Regions from separate parts of the Paenilisteria weihenstephanensis genome, predicted to be linked through region 2. Evidence: predicted binding sites of a transcription regulator. Region 2 holds the regulator's gene; the other holds the start of a gene.
The links. The regulator Rex, encoded in region 2, represses fermentation and respiration genes when NADH is low (regulators of the CRP and FNR family bind a similar motif). The targets are predictions, from matches to a motif close to TTGTGAAATATTTCACAA.
Positions count from the first base shown of each region.

Region 1: the regulator Rex is predicted to act here: its motif matches at 5,538-5,555, upstream of UE46_RS15040 (cytochrome ubiquinol oxidase subunit I).

Region 1 covers NZ_CP011102.1:3,125,884-3,134,409, forward strand. The annotation lists gene cydC (thiol reductant ABC exporter subunit CydC) at 1-1,260, opposite strand, end outside; gene cydD (thiol reductant ABC exporter subunit CydD) at 1,260-2,975, opposite strand; gene cydB (cytochrome d ubiquinol oxidase subunit II) at 2,975-3,988, opposite strand; gene UE46_RS15040 (cytochrome ubiquinol oxidase subunit I) at 3,990-5,414, opposite strand; gene tadA (tRNA adenosine(34) deaminase TadA) at 5,976-6,449, opposite strand; gene UE46_RS15050 (acyl-CoA synthetase) at 6,617-8,200, shown strand; gene UE46_RS15055 (GNAT family N-acetyltransferase) at 8,273-8,526, shown strand, end outside.
Region 2 covers NZ_CP011102.1:2,608,733-2,617,258, reverse strand. The annotation lists gene UE46_RS12735 (KUP/HAK/KT family potassium transporter) at 1-1,074, shown strand, start outside; gene UE46_RS12730 (hypothetical protein) at 1,567-2,238, shown strand; gene UE46_RS12725 (ABC-F family ATP-binding cassette domain-containing protein) at 2,322-4,268, opposite strand; gene UE46_RS12720 (redox-sensing transcriptional repressor Rex) at 4,647-5,288, shown strand; gene UE46_RS12715 (ISL3 family transposase) at 5,448-6,671, opposite strand; gene UE46_RS12710 (aminoglycoside 6-adenylyltransferase) at 6,822-7,610, shown strand; gene UE46_RS12705 (DNA glycosylase AlkZ-like family protein) at 7,612-8,526, shown strand, end outside.

The DNA of each region.
Region 1 (8,526 bases), 520 kb from region 2:
CTGATTCAGCATCGAAATCATGTCCGCGATTTGCGGTCGAAGTTTCGCCACATCGTCCCCGTTTAACGTAACCGAGCCTGATGTTGGCGCCAAAGCCCCTTGCACTAATTTCAAAAATGTCGATTTCCCAGTACCACTTCGGCCTAAAATTGCGATTTTCTCGCCTTGCTTCAACTCAAAATCCAAATCTCGCAAAACAGGTTTCACATCTGTGTAACCAAAAGTCAGTTTTTCCGTACGTAAAGTTACATTTTGCGTATCGATCGCCACTTTTTCAAGCGCGCCTTCCTCTTCCCAAGTCAGAAGTTCCGCGTCCTCAATCTCTTCCAAACGCGCAATCGAATCCTTGTAAAGCGAGCCATCACTGACCGCATTACTCACCGGAATAAAGCTCTCCGATAAAGCTAAAATCGCTAACACAAACGCCGCGATAAACGTCGGTTCAAAAACGCCATCCACGACTTGCTCGTTTGTCCAATACACCATCGACAGCACCATAACTCCGATGATCAGTTGCCCAATAAAGTCGCGCAATGTCGCAAAACGCGCCTGTTTCGTTTCAGCCGCCAGCATCAATTTCTCATCCGCCTCATAATCCGCGATAAAGCTTTTTTCACGACCACTGAACATCCAGTCACTGATACCAAACACAGCATCGGTGAATTTTTGATACAACTTATTCCGTTCCTGCTTCATGTACGCATTTTTTCCACGCGCATAAAGTAGCGACACCCAAGGCATCACAAGAACGAGCAGCGCGATATAAGCGAAAAATAGAATCGCAAACGGAATCGAAAAGACGCCAAGTGAAATCACAATCCCACCATATAAAACCATTGCCACAATGTTCGGAAGTAGCGTCGTCAAATAGTAATTTTGCAAATGCTCGATATCATCCGAAAGAAGCCCCAAAATATCCCCCGTCCGGTAACGCGAACGCATCAACAAAGCTTGCGGTTCAATAATACGGTACAAACGCACACGCATTTTCGCCAAAATCCGCAAAACGAGCGAATGACTCGCCAGACGTTCGACGTAACGCGATACCGCACGCATGATTCCGAATGCCCGCACACCAACGATCGGCACATAAATAAGTAAAATTGTCTCCGGAATCGTTGCCGCTGTCGAGATCAAATATCCCGATGTAAACATTAACGCTCCCGTTGAAAATACCGTCAACAACCCGAGCAAAATAACCCAGAGGAAAAGCATCCGATTTTGTTTGATATACGGCCCAATCCAGCTACTTTTTATCATCAGATCTCCTCCAATTGGGCTTTGATTAATTTCGCATAAAAGCCATTTTTCGCGATCAATTCTTCGTGCGTGCCAACTTCCACAATCGCACCATGATCCAGCACAATAATCCGGTCCATTTCAAGCATCCAATGCAAACGATGCGTCGCAAAAAAGACAAGACGGTTCTCAAATAAATCAAGCATCGGCTGCTTCAACTCATACTCCGTCTCAATATCCAAATGCGCCGTCGGTTCATCCATCAACACAATTCGGCGATCACTAAGAAAAGCCCGCGCAATTGCAATCCGCTGCTCCTGACCACCACTAAGCACACGCCCAGCCTCACCAACAAGCGTATCATAACCCGCATCAAGCTCCGCCACTAAATCGCGCAACCCAGCCTCATTCGCCGCCTGCTCCACTGCCGCGTCCGTACTATCCGGTGCATAAAAACGAATATTCTCGCGCACCGTTTCATGAAAAAGGTACGGGTGCTGCGGAATATACGTCACCTGACTCTGCCAAGCCGCATCACGCAACTGCACACGTTCAGTGTCGTTCCAAATAAATTCACCCGCCGTCGGTTCCAAAAAGCCACTCAGCACATCGATCATCGTTGACTTCCCAGCCCCCGTTGCACCAATAATCCCGATCTTTTCAAAACCCGAAACCGTAAAATTCGCCGCGTCAAGCGAAGTCGGCGAGTCCGCCTGATGTTGCACCGTCACATTTTGCAAAGTAAACGACGTATTCGCGTCGAACTCCAACTTCTGATCCGCCGCAACCTCCGTCACGTCCTTATTAATAATCTCCTGAATCACACGTCCCGCCTCTTGACCGTCTAGCGTCGCGTGATAATCCGAGCCAACCTCACGAACCGGCAAAAAGTACTCCGGTGCTAAAATAAGTATCCCGAGCGCGATCGGCAAATTCATCGTCATTTCAATCAAACCTAGCCCTAGAAACACCGCCACCGTCGCAACCGAAAGCATCGTAAAGAAGTCCAGCGCAAACGAAGACAAGAACGCCATTCGCAAAGTCCCCATCGTTGCCTTCCGGTAATCCTCACTCACCTTCGCAATATTCCCCTCATGCGAGCGACTAATCCCCAAATATTTCAGCGTTTCAAGTCCCTTTAGCGAGTCCACAAAATGATTCGACAACACACGATGCGTCTCAAACTGGCGATCCGCCTGTTTCTTCGTTGCCAGCCCAATCATAATCAAAAATAGAATCAAAATCGGCAACGTCAAAATCAAAATCGTGCCCGACGTCCCATCTTCTATAAATACGTAGATTAAAATCATCACAGGAATAATAGACATATTCATCAATTTCGGCAAAAAGAGCTCCAAATAGCGTCGAAAATCAGCGACGCCTTCCATCACCATCGTCACGACTTTCCCTGTCCCTTCCGCACTTGTATAGCGCGGCCCAAGTAGAAACAATTTTGAAAGCAGTTCCTGGCGCATCTTCGTCCCTGTTTTTGCAGCATAATCATAGACTATTTTGCGTTTCCATACATTCAAAAAATGCCGTACGAGATAAGCCCCCGCAAAGAGGCCTAAATCGAACAGCGCGTTCCCCCACGGTTCCCCGTGAAATAACGTTGTAATCGCAGTTGCTAAATATCTTGCCATCGCGATGATAGCCGCGCCCTGAACAATTGTCAGGACGGCTAGCATTGCAAGGATCGGTTTTATACCTTGGTATTTTAATAAATCTCTACCCATTAGTACGTCATTTTCTCCTTACTGGATACACGCTTGCGGAACACATAATAGCTCCAGATTTGATAACCTAGTACGAACGGCAAAAGCGTCAGAGCCACGATTGTCATTACTTTCAGCGAATAATCGCCGGATGCTGCATTATGAATCGTTAAATCATATAGCGAACTTGTCGAACTAATCATGACACGTGGGAATAATCCCGCAAAAATCGCGCCGATCGTTCCAACAATTCCAAGTCCACTAAAGGCAAATGCCCAACCTTCGCGACCTTTCCAAAGAGCAATCGCAGAGATTACGTAGAAAACAACAGTCGCGCCGATAATGATTGGCAATAAGACTGGACGAGCTTGGAAAATATCTGTATAGAAGAACGCCATCACTACAAAAATCGCAAGTACAGGAACCGTTACGAACCACATCCGTTTTGCAATCCGATTCGCACGTTCACGAATGTCGTCATGCGTACGAAGCGTGATAAACAGCAATCCGTGGAAATAACAGATTAATGTAACCGTCAATCCGCCCATAAGCGAGAACGGCGTAATGTAATCAAAGAATCCTGCATTCATATTCATTTCACTATTAATCGGCATCCCCGCAACAAGTGACGAGAACAAGACGCCAAGTAAGAACGGCGGCAAAACACTACCGATAAAAATAACCCAATCCCACGTTTTCACCCAAGCTTTTGTATCATGTTTCCCGCGGAATTCAAACGAAACACCACGGCCGATGAGCGCCAGCAAGAAGAAGACAAGTGGAATATAATAACCACTAAACATTGTCGCATACCAGTTCGGAAACGCCGCAAAAATCGCGCCCCCAGCCGTCAGCAACCAAACCTCATTCGCATCCCAGAAAGGACCGATCGTATTGATTAAAACACGACGCTCCATATCATTTCGAGCTACAAAACGAGTCGACATTCCAACTCCAAAATCAAACCCTTCCAAGAAGAAAAAGCCGATGAAAAGTACAGCAACTAAAAGGAACCACAGTTCATTTAATTCCATCTTATTTCGCCCCCTTCAAATCAAATGGATCGACAGACGCAGGCGTTTTCTTACCTTTTTTATCGTCATGATCGTGTGCAAATGGCCCTGCTTTGATTTCGCGAATAAACAGCCAGACTAGCACAATTGCAAGCGCCAGATAGATCGCTGAAAACGCAATGAGCGAGAATAATATCGAGCCTGCCGAGACGTTCGGTGAGACCCCATCAGCCGTTGACATGTAGCCAAATACTACCCACGGTTGACGCCCTACTTCCGTCATAATCCAACCCATTGAATTGGCGATGAACGGGAAAGCAATCATTGGAATCATTAAACGTAAATATAATTTTGAAGTTGTTAATTTTTTGCGCCATGCAAGGAAAGCTCCCCACAAGCCGAACATAATCATTAACATACCGGAGAGCACCATAATACGGAAGCTCCAGAATGATGTTTTAACTGGTGGAATATAGTTCATATCCGCCCCGAAACGATCTTTATACTTCTCTTGATACTCGGCCTGTAGCGAATTCATACCTTGAACGCTACCAGAGAACGTCGAGTAGGATAAGAAGCTCAGCGCATACGGAATATTAACTTCCCACGTGTTCTTCTTGTTGTCAACATCAATCCCAGCGATCATCGTCCACGGTGCCGGATCGGCCGTATCATCCCATATACCTTCCGTCGCCGCCATTTTCATCGGTTGCGTTTTAACAAGATATTGCGCTTGTTGGTGACCACTGAAGGCCGTACCAAAACCACCGATAATAACGAGTACGAGCGCGATTTGGAACGATTTTCGGAAAAAGTCCACATCTTGCTTTTTAAGTAATTTGTACGCGCTGACCCCGGCTACAAAGAACGCACCCGTCGCGAACGCACCAAAGATAACGTGTGGGAATTCCACAAGTAACTGTCCATTCGTAATAAGCGCCCAGAAATCGTTCATTTCCGCACGTCCATTGATTTCTTGGAATCCTACTGGATGTTGCATGAATGAGTTCGCCGCTAAAATCCAGAACGCGGAGAAAACTGTTCCAAGTGCAACCAGCCAAATACACATTAAATGTAATTTCTTGTTCAAGCGATCCCAGCCGAAGATCCAAAGTCCGATAAATGTTGATTCCATAAAGAAGGCAAGTAGCGCTTCAATTGCAAGCGGTGCCCCAAATACGTCCCCTACGAATCTCGAATAGTCCGACCAGTTCATCCCGAATTGGAATTCCTGAATTATCCCTGTTACTACCCCTACCGCGAAGTTAATTAAGAACAAATGTCCCCAAAACTTCGACATTTTTTTGTAGATTTCTTTTTTCTTCACAACATACAACGTTTCCATAAGAGCAACCATAAATACAAGTCCAATAGAAAGTGGTACAAATAAGAAATGGAAAACGGTTGTTGATCCGAATTGAAGTCTAGCTAAGAAAAGTTTATCCACCTTTTTTCCTCCTTTTGTGTTTATTGGGCATTTAACCCAGCTTGTTAGCATTATAATAATTTGCCGACTTTTTACTATACACATTTATCGATTGTGAAAAACTGCGAATACCGTTCTGATACCTTGTGTTAAAATTCACAAATCATGATATAAGAAAAAACACGTACGGAAATCCCCTGATTCCACTGAAAAATAGTTACTTCTCAGACTGTGTCTAATTTCTCACATAAATAAACGCGTGAAGCGAGCTACAGAAACCGCCCTCTCGAAATTTTCGTGGCCTCCGCAAAAACCAAAAGAAGGTTTTCACTGCGCCCTCTAACAAATTTTGTCGAGGCTAACGGGTTTCCTTCGCATCTTTGACAGATTAGAATAAGTTCTACCTAATCTTTATTCTATCTCATTTTGACCTAAATTTGTTTAGTTCTTTTGGTTCTAATTTCATAAGGGAAAACATGGAGTCATAAAGTGAGTCGGGCAGGCGAGTTTAGACGTATCAGTGCATTGCGCATTTTTTCACATATTAGCGCATAATGGGGATAAATTGAATTAAAATAGGTATTACGGCTTCTTTTGTAATTTTTTTTGCGCTCGTAAATTGCGGAAAAAGTCGGTTAGGATGGCACCGCATTCATCAGCTAAGAGTCCAGCTTCTACTTCGCATTGATGATTGAAGCGCGAATCTTGAAGTAGGTTCATGAGCGTTCCAGCTGTTCCGGCTTTGGGATCAGGTGCTCCGTAGTAAACCGTGTCTATGCGGGATAGTAGAATCGCGCCGCTGCACATCGGGCAAGGTTCAAGCGTGACGTAGAGTTCCGCACCTTCGAGTCGCCAAGCGTCTTGGTTTTTGCAGGCGTCTTGGATCGCTAGGATCTCGGCGTGCGTGATCGCGTTTTTTGTCGTTTCGCGGAGATTGTGCGCGCGTCCGATGATTTCATCGTTAAGCACTACAACCGCGCCAATCGGGACTTCCCCTTTTTCGCGTGCTTTTTCGGCTTCGAGTAAGGCCTCGCGCATATAGATTTCTTTTTGCATGGATGTTTCCCCTTTCGATATCTTCTTTATTTTAGCATAGGTATGCGGTTTGTGCCTTTTATTTGCTTTGGTTAGGAGGTTATAGTACCATGTATTAGTACCTGGTAACAATAAAAATGATGCCTCAAGGAGAAACACCAAAAATAAACCCAAGGAGATGTTCCAAAGTGAAATCTGAAAATTTAATTGCACCTGAATTTTATAATATTACGGATGAAATTGCACAATTTGACTCGGAGAAAACGGCGCTGATTTGGCAGAATGAGGCTGGGGATGTGAAGGAATGGTCTTATCATCATTTGTTAGAGCAGGCGAACCGGTTTGCGACTGTGATGAAGGATGCTGGTATCGGGAAGGGCGATCATGTGATTGTGATGATGCCGCGGTTGTTGGAGACGTACGCGGTTTATATGGGGATTTGGCTGACGGGCGCGATTATTATTCCTGCCTCGGAGCTTTTAAAGGCGCATGATTTGGAATATCGGATTCATCATGCGGGCGTGAAAGCTGTGATTGCGGACGTGAGTTGTACGGCGGAGTTTGATAAGATCGTGGACGCGCCTAGTATCGTGACGCGGATTGTTGTTGGGGCGGACGGCGCGCGTGATGGTTGGCTGGGTTATGAGCGGTTGATTGAGGACGCTGACGCCGAATTTGAGAAGGTAGCGACGCGCAAAGATGATCCTTGTTTGCTGGCCTTTACGTCAGGCACGACGGGGAATCCGAAGGGTGTGGTGCATGTGCATGGTTGGGGTTACGCACACATTCGGATCGCCGCGGACCACTGGTTGGATATTCGCGAGAGCGACACGGTTTGGGCAACGGCTGGACCTGGCTGGCAAAAGTGGGTTTGGTCGCCGTTCTTGTCTGTTTTAGGCAAAGGCGCGACGGGTTTCATTTATAATGGGCGTTTCCGTCCCGCGAAACAGTTGGAACTTTTGCAAGATAAGCAAATTAATGTGCTTTGCTGTACGCCGACGGAATACCGTTTGATGGCGAAGGCGGACCACTTGGATTCGTATGATTTGAGTCATTTGCGCAGCGCTGTTTCTGCTGGTGAGCCGCTGAACCGCGAAGTTATCACAGTTTTCCAAGACAATTTTGACATTAAGGTTCGCGATGGTTATGGCCAGACCGAGAGTACGCTTCTGATTGGGACGCTTGTGGAGTTTCCGATTCGTCCGGGCTCGATGGGCAAGCCGATTATGCCGGAGTACATGGCGATTATTGATGAAAATGGCCAGCCTGTTGGTGTCGGCGAAATTGGCGATATCGCGATGCGCAAAGATTTCCCAGCGCTGTTCCAAGAATATTACAAAGAGCCTGAGCGTCTTGAAAAAGCGATTCGCGGCGATTATTTCGTGTCCGGCGACCGCGCGTACCGTGATGAGGACGATTACTACTGGTTCCAAGGCCGCAATGACGATATTATTATTAGTTCTGGATATACAATTGGACCGTTTGAGGTGGAAGACGCGTTGACGAACCATCCGAGCGTGAAAGAAGTCGCTGTTGTGGCAAGCCCTGACGAGATTCGCGGTACGGTTGTGAAAGCGTTCATCGTTTTGAAAGACGGTTTTGTTGGAGATTCGACGCTTGTGAAAGAGTTGCAGAACTTCACGAAAGAACACACCGCACCGTATAAATATCCACGACGCATTGAGTTTGTAGAGAGTTTGCCGAAAACTGATTCTGGAAAAGTTCGCCGCGTGGCATTGCGCGATGCAGAATTCGCGAAAATCTCACAATAATCGTTGCTAAATCGTGCGAAATTGGGTACAATCATTCCAAGTAACTTGCTTTTGAGAGAGGGAATGGTATAGATGGAAACACGGTTTATAGAAGCTAGCGAAACACACGATTTGCGCCACCGCGTGCTGATTCCAGATCATCCAGTGGAGGCGTTGGTCTATCCAGGAGACGAGGATGAGACGACGTTTCATGTTGGGGTGTTTGATGACGAAGGACGGCTGGTCGCAATCGGGAGTTTTTATGAAGAGTCGGATGATCATTTTGAAGGTGAAAAACAGTATCGATTACGCGGCATGGCGAGTGATTCAAAGGCACGGCTGCAAGG
Region 2 (8,526 bases):
GCCGCGATCATCGCCTCACAATCCTTGATATCAGGCGCATACACACTTGTTTCCGAAGCAATCGCGCTGAATTTATTACCGCGACTTAGCATTCGCTATCCATCCGAAACAAAAGGACAAGTCTATATTCCGACTGTGACGACCGTGCTTTGGATCGCCTGCGTCGGTGTCGTCCTCTACTTCAAAGACTCGACCCACATGGAAGCAGCGTATGGCCTATCCATCACAGTAACGATGCTAATGACGACCGTTTTACTTTTCCAATTCTTACGTAGAAAAGGATTCTCGATACTCGTCACAACCTCCATTTTAATGACATTTGGCGTACTCGAATTCGCTTTCTTCGTCTCGAGCGCGGCTAAATTCATGCACGGTGGTTTCGTGGCAGTCATCATGGCAGTAGTGATCATGGCGCTTATGTACATCTGGTTCACTGGATACCAACTAAAAACAAAGCTAGTCAAAAACGTACCACTGAAAAAATTCGTACCAACCCTTACAAAATTAAAAGCAGACACCGCCTATCCCAAATACGCGCACAACTTGGTGTACCTAACAAGTAGCCGCAATCCAATGCGCGTTGAACATGAAGTTATGGCATCCATCCTCGATAAGCGACCAAAACGCGCCGATGTATATTGGTTCGTGAACGTCCAAGTGGTTGATGGGCCTTATGCCGCTTACTATACCGTCGAAAATTTTGATAGCGACTTCGTGATTCGCGTGCAACTGAAACTCGGATTCCGCGTCGAACAAGATATCAACGTCTTCCTCAAGCAAATTGCGAAAGAACTCATTGCAAAAGGCGAGCTCGCACAGCAAAAACGGAAGTACAGCGCGAAAACTGGTCGAAAACTCGGCGATTTCTGCTTTGTTATTATTAAAGATGAACTGAGTACAGAGGCCGATTTAACTAACTGGCAGCGGTCAATTATGCAGAGTAAACTATTCATTAAGCATTTTACAACATCACCAGAGCACTGGTTTGGCTTAGAATATAGCGATGTCCAAACAGAAAACGTTCCGCTATATCTCTCCAAGAAAAAAGTCATTAAGATACGTAAAATAGATTAAAAAAGAGATTATATCGGGGAATGATCTTGCCTTACAGGCTGTGGAGTATCGTATTGTCCGGTACCTGCAGCTTTTTTTAATTTGATTCAATTTGTGCAAAACTAGAATATTAATGTGATCTCCTTAAGTGTATAAATAAAAAAGATATAAAAATTACAAATTTGCAATTGACGTTCTTGTAATAATACTGTAATATGATAAATGTAAGCGGATGCAAAAAAAGAAAAGTAGCATTTAATAATATTACTTTTGAGTCGGGATTAGAAGTGATATATATTTGCGGCTATTGATTATTCGGAGGAGGACAAACATGAATAGAAATATAGTGTTTTATGGTATTTTTACTATTTTAGTAGTCTTATTACTGGTATCATTTCTTATGAATTGGATTTCGAGTGTGTTGCTAATGGTCGGTGTCTTAATTTTGATACTGATCAATCTTTTATTCAGGCATTTAGAAAAAAAAACTACATAGTGGAGGATTGAGAGAAAATGAAAAAAATAATTACGATTATACTTGTAGGGGTACTTGTTGGTTCAGTGTCAATGCCAATGGGAGCGCGGGCGGATAATTTAAATGAAATCATTTATTCAGATTCAGATATCTCTATATCACAGGAAAATAAAGATACTTTTGTCGTAATAGACAAAGATACTAAAGAAGAAAGTGAAATAGCTGTGGATATTGAAAATAAAACTGCGGAGCTAACTGATGAAGACGGTTCAATAACTGATGTCAAATATCAGCAAAAGCAACTTGATAATACTATTAAAACAGATATTATAATAGATGGTGAAAAAGCAGGAACGATCAATGTGTCAACAGAAAATGAAGTGGCTCCTAGGTTATTAATGGCAAGTTCAAGTAGTGCTATGAAATTAGTTACAACTAGGAACGTCACGACAACAATGACTCAAGTTAATAAATCAAGTGCCGCTCTTGTAGTGATTGGTTTAGGTTTAGTGCCAGGTCTAGGATGGGCGGCTGCAGCTTTTTCTGTATATGGAATTGTTAGGGAGTTCAAAGGTAAAACGGCCTATGTAACAATCAAGCAATACGCAAACAATTATCAATATAGAAATGATTTATACGTTTACAAAGATAGTAAGAGAACAAAATTACTAAATAAGCAAACTGGTATTCCACAAAGACATTTTTCTTAAACAGAAGAATTTGTTTTTGAGCTTGAGTCATGATAGAAAAAACAGGATTTTCCATCTATTTATAATGGGAAATCCTGTTTTCGTTATTCCTCGAGTTCCTCACTCAAATTCGTCCATTCTTCCATTAAATCCTCGCTCGATTGCTTCAACAAATCAAGTGCTTCCGTTCGTGCATAAGCAGCTTCATGATCTTGATAAACAGCTGGATCCAGAAGTTCTTGCTCAATCTCGCTAATTTTGAGATCCGTCTTTTCCATCTGTTCCTCGATCTCGTCAAGCTTGCGTTTCTTTTGGCGCATCACTTTTTGCTGCTCTTTATCGAGATGATAGGCTTGTTTATTCGTCGCGAGTTGTTTTTCTTCAGGATGTGTTTTCTGCTTTTCTAGCGCATCTAATCGCGCATGCTCCTTCTGTTCCGCCAATTTTTCTTGATAATAATCATAATCCCCAAGATAAATCTGTGCATGTTCAGGATGCATTTCCACAATTTTAGAAGCAATCCGGTTGATAAAATACCGGTCATGCGATACGAATAAAATGGTGCCTTCAAAATCGATCAACGCGGCCTCGAGAACTTCTTTGCTCTCAATATCCAAGTGATTGGTAGGCTCATCCAAAATGAGTAAGTTCGCGCCGACCAAAGTTAATTTTGCAAGTGCCACACGGGCTTTTTCGCCACCGCTCAGCGTATTCACGACTTTTAAAACATCGTCATCGGAGAATAAAAAATTACCGAGCGTCGTGCGGATCGCTTGTTCATTCAAATGCGGATAATCATCCCAAAGCTCATGCAGAACCGACTTATTCGAATTTAACTTCGCCTGTTCTTGATCATAGTACCCAATCTGAACATTAGCACCAAAACGATACTCCCCAGAAAGCGCGGGAATATCACCAATCAACGTTTTGAGTAACGTCGATTTCCCAATCCCATTCGGCCCAACTAGCGCGATACTTTCATGCCGCTTCATATCGAATGTCAATTTCTGTGAAACACGTTTATCCACCGCATAGCCAATCGCCAAATCCTCGACGAATAACACATCTTTACCACTATCACGATCAAATTGGAAACCAAAATGCGCCGTTTTTTCACTGCCTTGCGGTCGATCTAAGCGATCGAGTTTCTCCAATTGTTTACGACGACTTTGCGCGCGTTTTGTTGTAGAAGACCGAACGATATTTCGCGCAACAAAGTCTTCCAATTTCGCAATTTTATCTTGCTGTTTATCGAATTCTTTCCATTGCTGTTCGAGTTTTGCTTGCTTTTGAACAAGGTAACGCGAGTAGTTGCCGACATAGCGATCGATCTGCGTACGGCTAATTTCGTACACTTGATTCACGACCTTATCCAGAAAATAGCGGTCATGAGAAACAATAAGAAGCGCGCCTTTATAGTTTTGCAAATAGCTCTCCAGCCAAGAAAGCGTGGCGATATCTAAATGGTTGGTCGGCTCATCGAGAATGAGAATATCGTGTTTAGCGAGAAGTAATTTCGCCAAAGCAAGACGCGTTTTTTGCCCACCGCTAAGGGAAGCAATCAATTTCTCATAATCCTCTTCGAAAAAGCGTAAACCGTGCAAAACCGAGCGAATATCCGCTTCATACTGGTAACCGCCTTGCTCTTTAAACGCGTGCTGCAATTGATCATATTCCTTTAACGTCTGTTCATATTGCTCCTTGTTATCATAAATAGCAGGATTACCGAGCTGTTCCTCCAGTTTTCGCAAATCCTGCTCCATCGCTTGAAGCCCGGTAAATCCAGACAACATCTCATTCCAAATCGTTTTCGTCGACTCAAGCCCAGTATTCTGCGCTAAATAGCCAATTTGAACATGTTTTGGCTTTGAAATCGTACCGCCATCATAACTAATTTGCCCCGCAATAATTTTTAAAAGCGTTGATTTTCCCGCACCATTACGGCCAACCAGCGCGATTCTGTCATTTGTCTGAACCTCTAATTTTATATTTTCTAATATCGTTTCAGCGCCAAAATTTTTGACGATCTGCTGTACTTGTAAAAGTATCATTGTATATTTCTCCTTCATCATATCTCTATCTTCCTAGTTTATCGTAAAGGAGCTATAGAAGCAATGATATAAGAAAGGAACCGCTTACTATCATTGAATTCACAATCTCGACCTTGTGAAAATACTAGCAATATTACATTTGTTGCTGTATAATTGTATTTGAAACGTTATGTCACAAAATAGTAACATAATATGTGAGCAAAAACATTGTGAATCCTATGTGAAATGTTTATAGTAAATAAGCAAGCATGTGAAATAAACAACGATAGAAAAATGCGCAATCATTTTTTACTGTAGGAGCATGTTTTGTCACACAAGGATAAGGTTTTAAATTTGATCGTTGTCCAGTTAAAATCAAAAGGAAGAAGGGAAACAAACATGATCGAAGAAACGGGCAAGATCCCACAAGCAACAGCAAAGCGTTTGCCACTGTATCATCGCTACTTAAAATATTTGCATGAGTCAGGCAAGGAACGAGTATCATCAGCTGAATTAAGCGAGGCTGTGAAAGTTGACTCAGCAACCATTCGTCGTGATTTCTCCTATTTTGGAGCACTAGGTAAGAAAGGCTATGGCTATAACGTGTCCTACATTTTGGATTTCTTTAGCAAGACACTTAGCCAAGACAAACAGACAAACGTAGCTATTATCGGTGTTGGTAATTTGGGGACTGCACTTTTACACTACAATTTCATGAAAAATAATAATATAAAAATCGTCGCAGCATTTGATGTTGACGCCAATAAAGTTGGAACAGTGCAACAAGATATTCCGATTTACCATCTTAATGACATGCAAGATCTATTGAAGGAAAATAAAATCGAAGTCGTGATTCTAACGGTACCATCCGATGAAGCGCAAACGACGGTGGATCGCCTGCTTGAAGCTGATGTCAAAGGTATTCTAAACTTTACACCAGCGCGTATCAGCGTTCCAAAACATGTCCGCGTGCATCACATCGATTTAACAACCGAATTACAAACATTGATTTACTTCCTAGAAAACTATCCAAATAAATAATAAAACGAGGCCAGACATCATGTTTGGTCTCATTTTTTGATAAGGGGGCAGATTAGATGCTAACAGAAGTGTTGAAGAAAATAAGAAAATGGCTCTTTGTCAATTGTTGGGGTGAAATATCGAGGTACAAGCTAGGGAAATAGTGGCTTGTACCTCTTTTTAGCCTACAGAAATGTCAAAATTTTTGATAAAGTGCTGGGCAAGTATTTTGGCGCGGAACCGTGAAAAGTTTTGATAGCCATAAGAAGTACGCTTGATGACCTTGGTTCGGTTGTTAATTCCTTCTACGAAACCATTGGACAGATGTGGGTAAATGAAGGCATTGATGATTTCTGTTTCCCAGCGTCGGAAAGTACCGATAGCTTTTATGAATTCTGGAAGCTGTTTGTCTTGTACGAGTTGATAGAAATCGTGTAAGGATTGACGAACGTCGCGGCGTTCTTGTGCTTTATTGGCATCAAACCAAGCCTGATAGGCTTCCTTGATGGTGTAGGCGGTTTGTAGATCAGGGTGCAAGCTTAAGTAACGGCGAATGATGCTTTTTTGCGCTGTATCCAGCTTATGAGATCGCTTGAAAAGGAGTTTTTGTATCCGTTTCCCGTGTTTTCGATCTTTTTCTGAAAAACGCTGTTGGACACGAACGCGGACTTTATTCAGCGCCCAATAGATGTAGCGAGAGAAGTGGAAAGAATCGGCAATAATAACTGGTTTGTCAAGAGCTTGTTGCACAGCGTTTTTGAAGGTCGAGCTCAAATCCATGATAACCATCTCTACCTGATGCCCGCGTTCTCTTAAATAACGTTGAATGGTTTTGGCGCGACGGTTTTCTAAGATATCAATGGGGCGACGAGTCATGGGGTCAGCGATAATGAGTTGGAATTTGCCTTTGTCGGTATCTCCCTTGAACTCATCGATAGCGATGACTTTAGGAAGAGCGACGGGAGGCGTGGAAAAGGCTTCTGTACGCGCGTCGAATAGGCGCATAATTTTAGGTGCGGTGGTTCCAAACGTTCTGGCAGTATAGGTAAAGGAGGGGGCAGAGATACTATGGAAAAGGGCTGCTTGATGCCAAGATGTCGAAAAACGCTGATAGCGTGCCACAAGTCCTTGATTTTTTTCATCAAATGATTTTCCGCAGGAACAAGCATATCTGCGTTTTCGATAGTGCACATAGACACGTTTTTCTGCGACTTTTAGATGTTGGAAAGTGTGCGTACGATAGTCTTTAATGCGATCTGTCCGTGTTTTACAAGAGGGGCAGGCATGTTTTTTTCGTTTTAGTTGGATATGAATGTGGCAGATATGATTTTCAATCGAATAATCAAGAAGTTGGATGTTTTTATTTTCTAAACCGATGAGTTGTATGATAAAATGGTCTGGCATGGTAATATCGCTCCTTTGGATTGGGTTTCGTCACTTTTATCTTAAAGGATTTTGATATTACTGTGTATTTTTTTGTCTTGAAATGAGAACAAAAAAATGCGGAGATAGATTATTTTCTACCCCAACATTTATTATAGAACCAAGAAAATAGTGGCGTGGGGTAAATCTCAGCCGAAAGTAAAGGCATTGGTGTTAGAAGGGTCACTCGCAAAGCAACAAGATGTGGATGATTTATCTGATTTAGATATCAATATTTGGTATGACGGAGATGTCCATTACGGCAAAAACCGAGATTGGCTTGTTGAAATTGGCGACGTACTCATCGATACCCAACTACATATGGAAACTCCCGCTGGAAACATCGCGACACAATTAGTTCTTTTCCAAAATGGCGTGAAAGTCGATTTTTCATTTTGGCCAATTTCTTTGCTTGATAATCCCTTTCCCTACTATGAAAAGTTAGAAATCCTGCTTGATAAAGACCAATACGCAGATAAAATCCAATTATGTCTACTTGAAAAGAAGTGGGAACCGATTACAAATGCCACGTTCGATCAAATTGTAAATGAATTCTGGTTTGAATTACACTACGTGGCGAAGTTTATAAAACGCGAAGATATCTGGTTCGTTCAAGACATTCAAGCAGGAATCCGTGAAAATTATTTATTGCCATTGCTAGAAGAAAAAGCAAGAATAGAAGGACAAGAAATATCATTTTCAGGACGTAAAATAGAGAAATGGACATCGAAACCGATTGTTTCAAAATTCCCAGCTATTTTCGCAGATTATACAGTTGCGTCGAATTGGCAAGCAATGTGGGAAGAAATCACGTTATTTGAAGAAGTTTCCCATTTTATTGCTTCAACATACCATTTTAGGCTACCAACAGTTAAAATAGAAGGCATGAAGGCGCTACTTTTGAAAATACAGGAGGATTAGGATGCTTACAAAAAAAGAAATAACAGAAATCAGATTACAGAAACTTGGGATGAATCAGCCATATAAAGATCCAACCGCATTTATGCAGCAGGCGATCGCACTACAATCGCAAAATCATCAACCGGCGCTTGTGAATTTTTTGCAGCACGTGGATATGACTTGGGAAGAAGCAGAAGCGTTTTTTGAAGAGCAACATGTGATTAAAATATGGGCAAACAGGCTGACATTACATACTTTTTTAATCAGTGATTGGGAGCTAGTTTTTCGCGTTTTTGGTACGAGAACCAATATAGTACATCGGATTTGTAAAAAAGAGGGCGTTGATCTAGCGGCAGTTTTAGCTCAGATGGATGCGCTCGGACGGAAACAAGAAATCGTTAGCCGTAAAGAATTAGAAGCGATTATTGGCGATTATTCCGCGCAAGTGACCTCGTCGATCATTGCCCAAGCGGCGATGCAAGGTATTTTCCGATTGTTACCATCGAGCGACACGATTCGAAATTATACCCACCGGATTTGGCTGGGAGATTTTGAAGAGTGGGAGGCGGAGCAAACGAAGGATCTGGAAGCGATGATGACGCTGATACGCCGTTATTTAGCAGGTTATGGCCCCGCAACATGGAACGATTTCAGGCATTGGAGCGGACTAAATGTTGGTGAAATAAAAGCAGCGACACTGAAATTAGAGGATGAATTAGATACATTTACTTTGGACGAGGAAACCTACGTGATGCTAAAAAATGATAAACCGCTGATTCAGGAAAGCCGCGTATTTCTAACAGGAAAATTCGATCAGGCGGTAATAGCGTATAAAGATCCGACCTGGATTATGACAGAAGCCCAGCGTAAATCAGCTTGGACGGTGAACGGGCATTGTTCCGCCATTATAGTAGCCGAAAATCGGGCTGTTGGACTT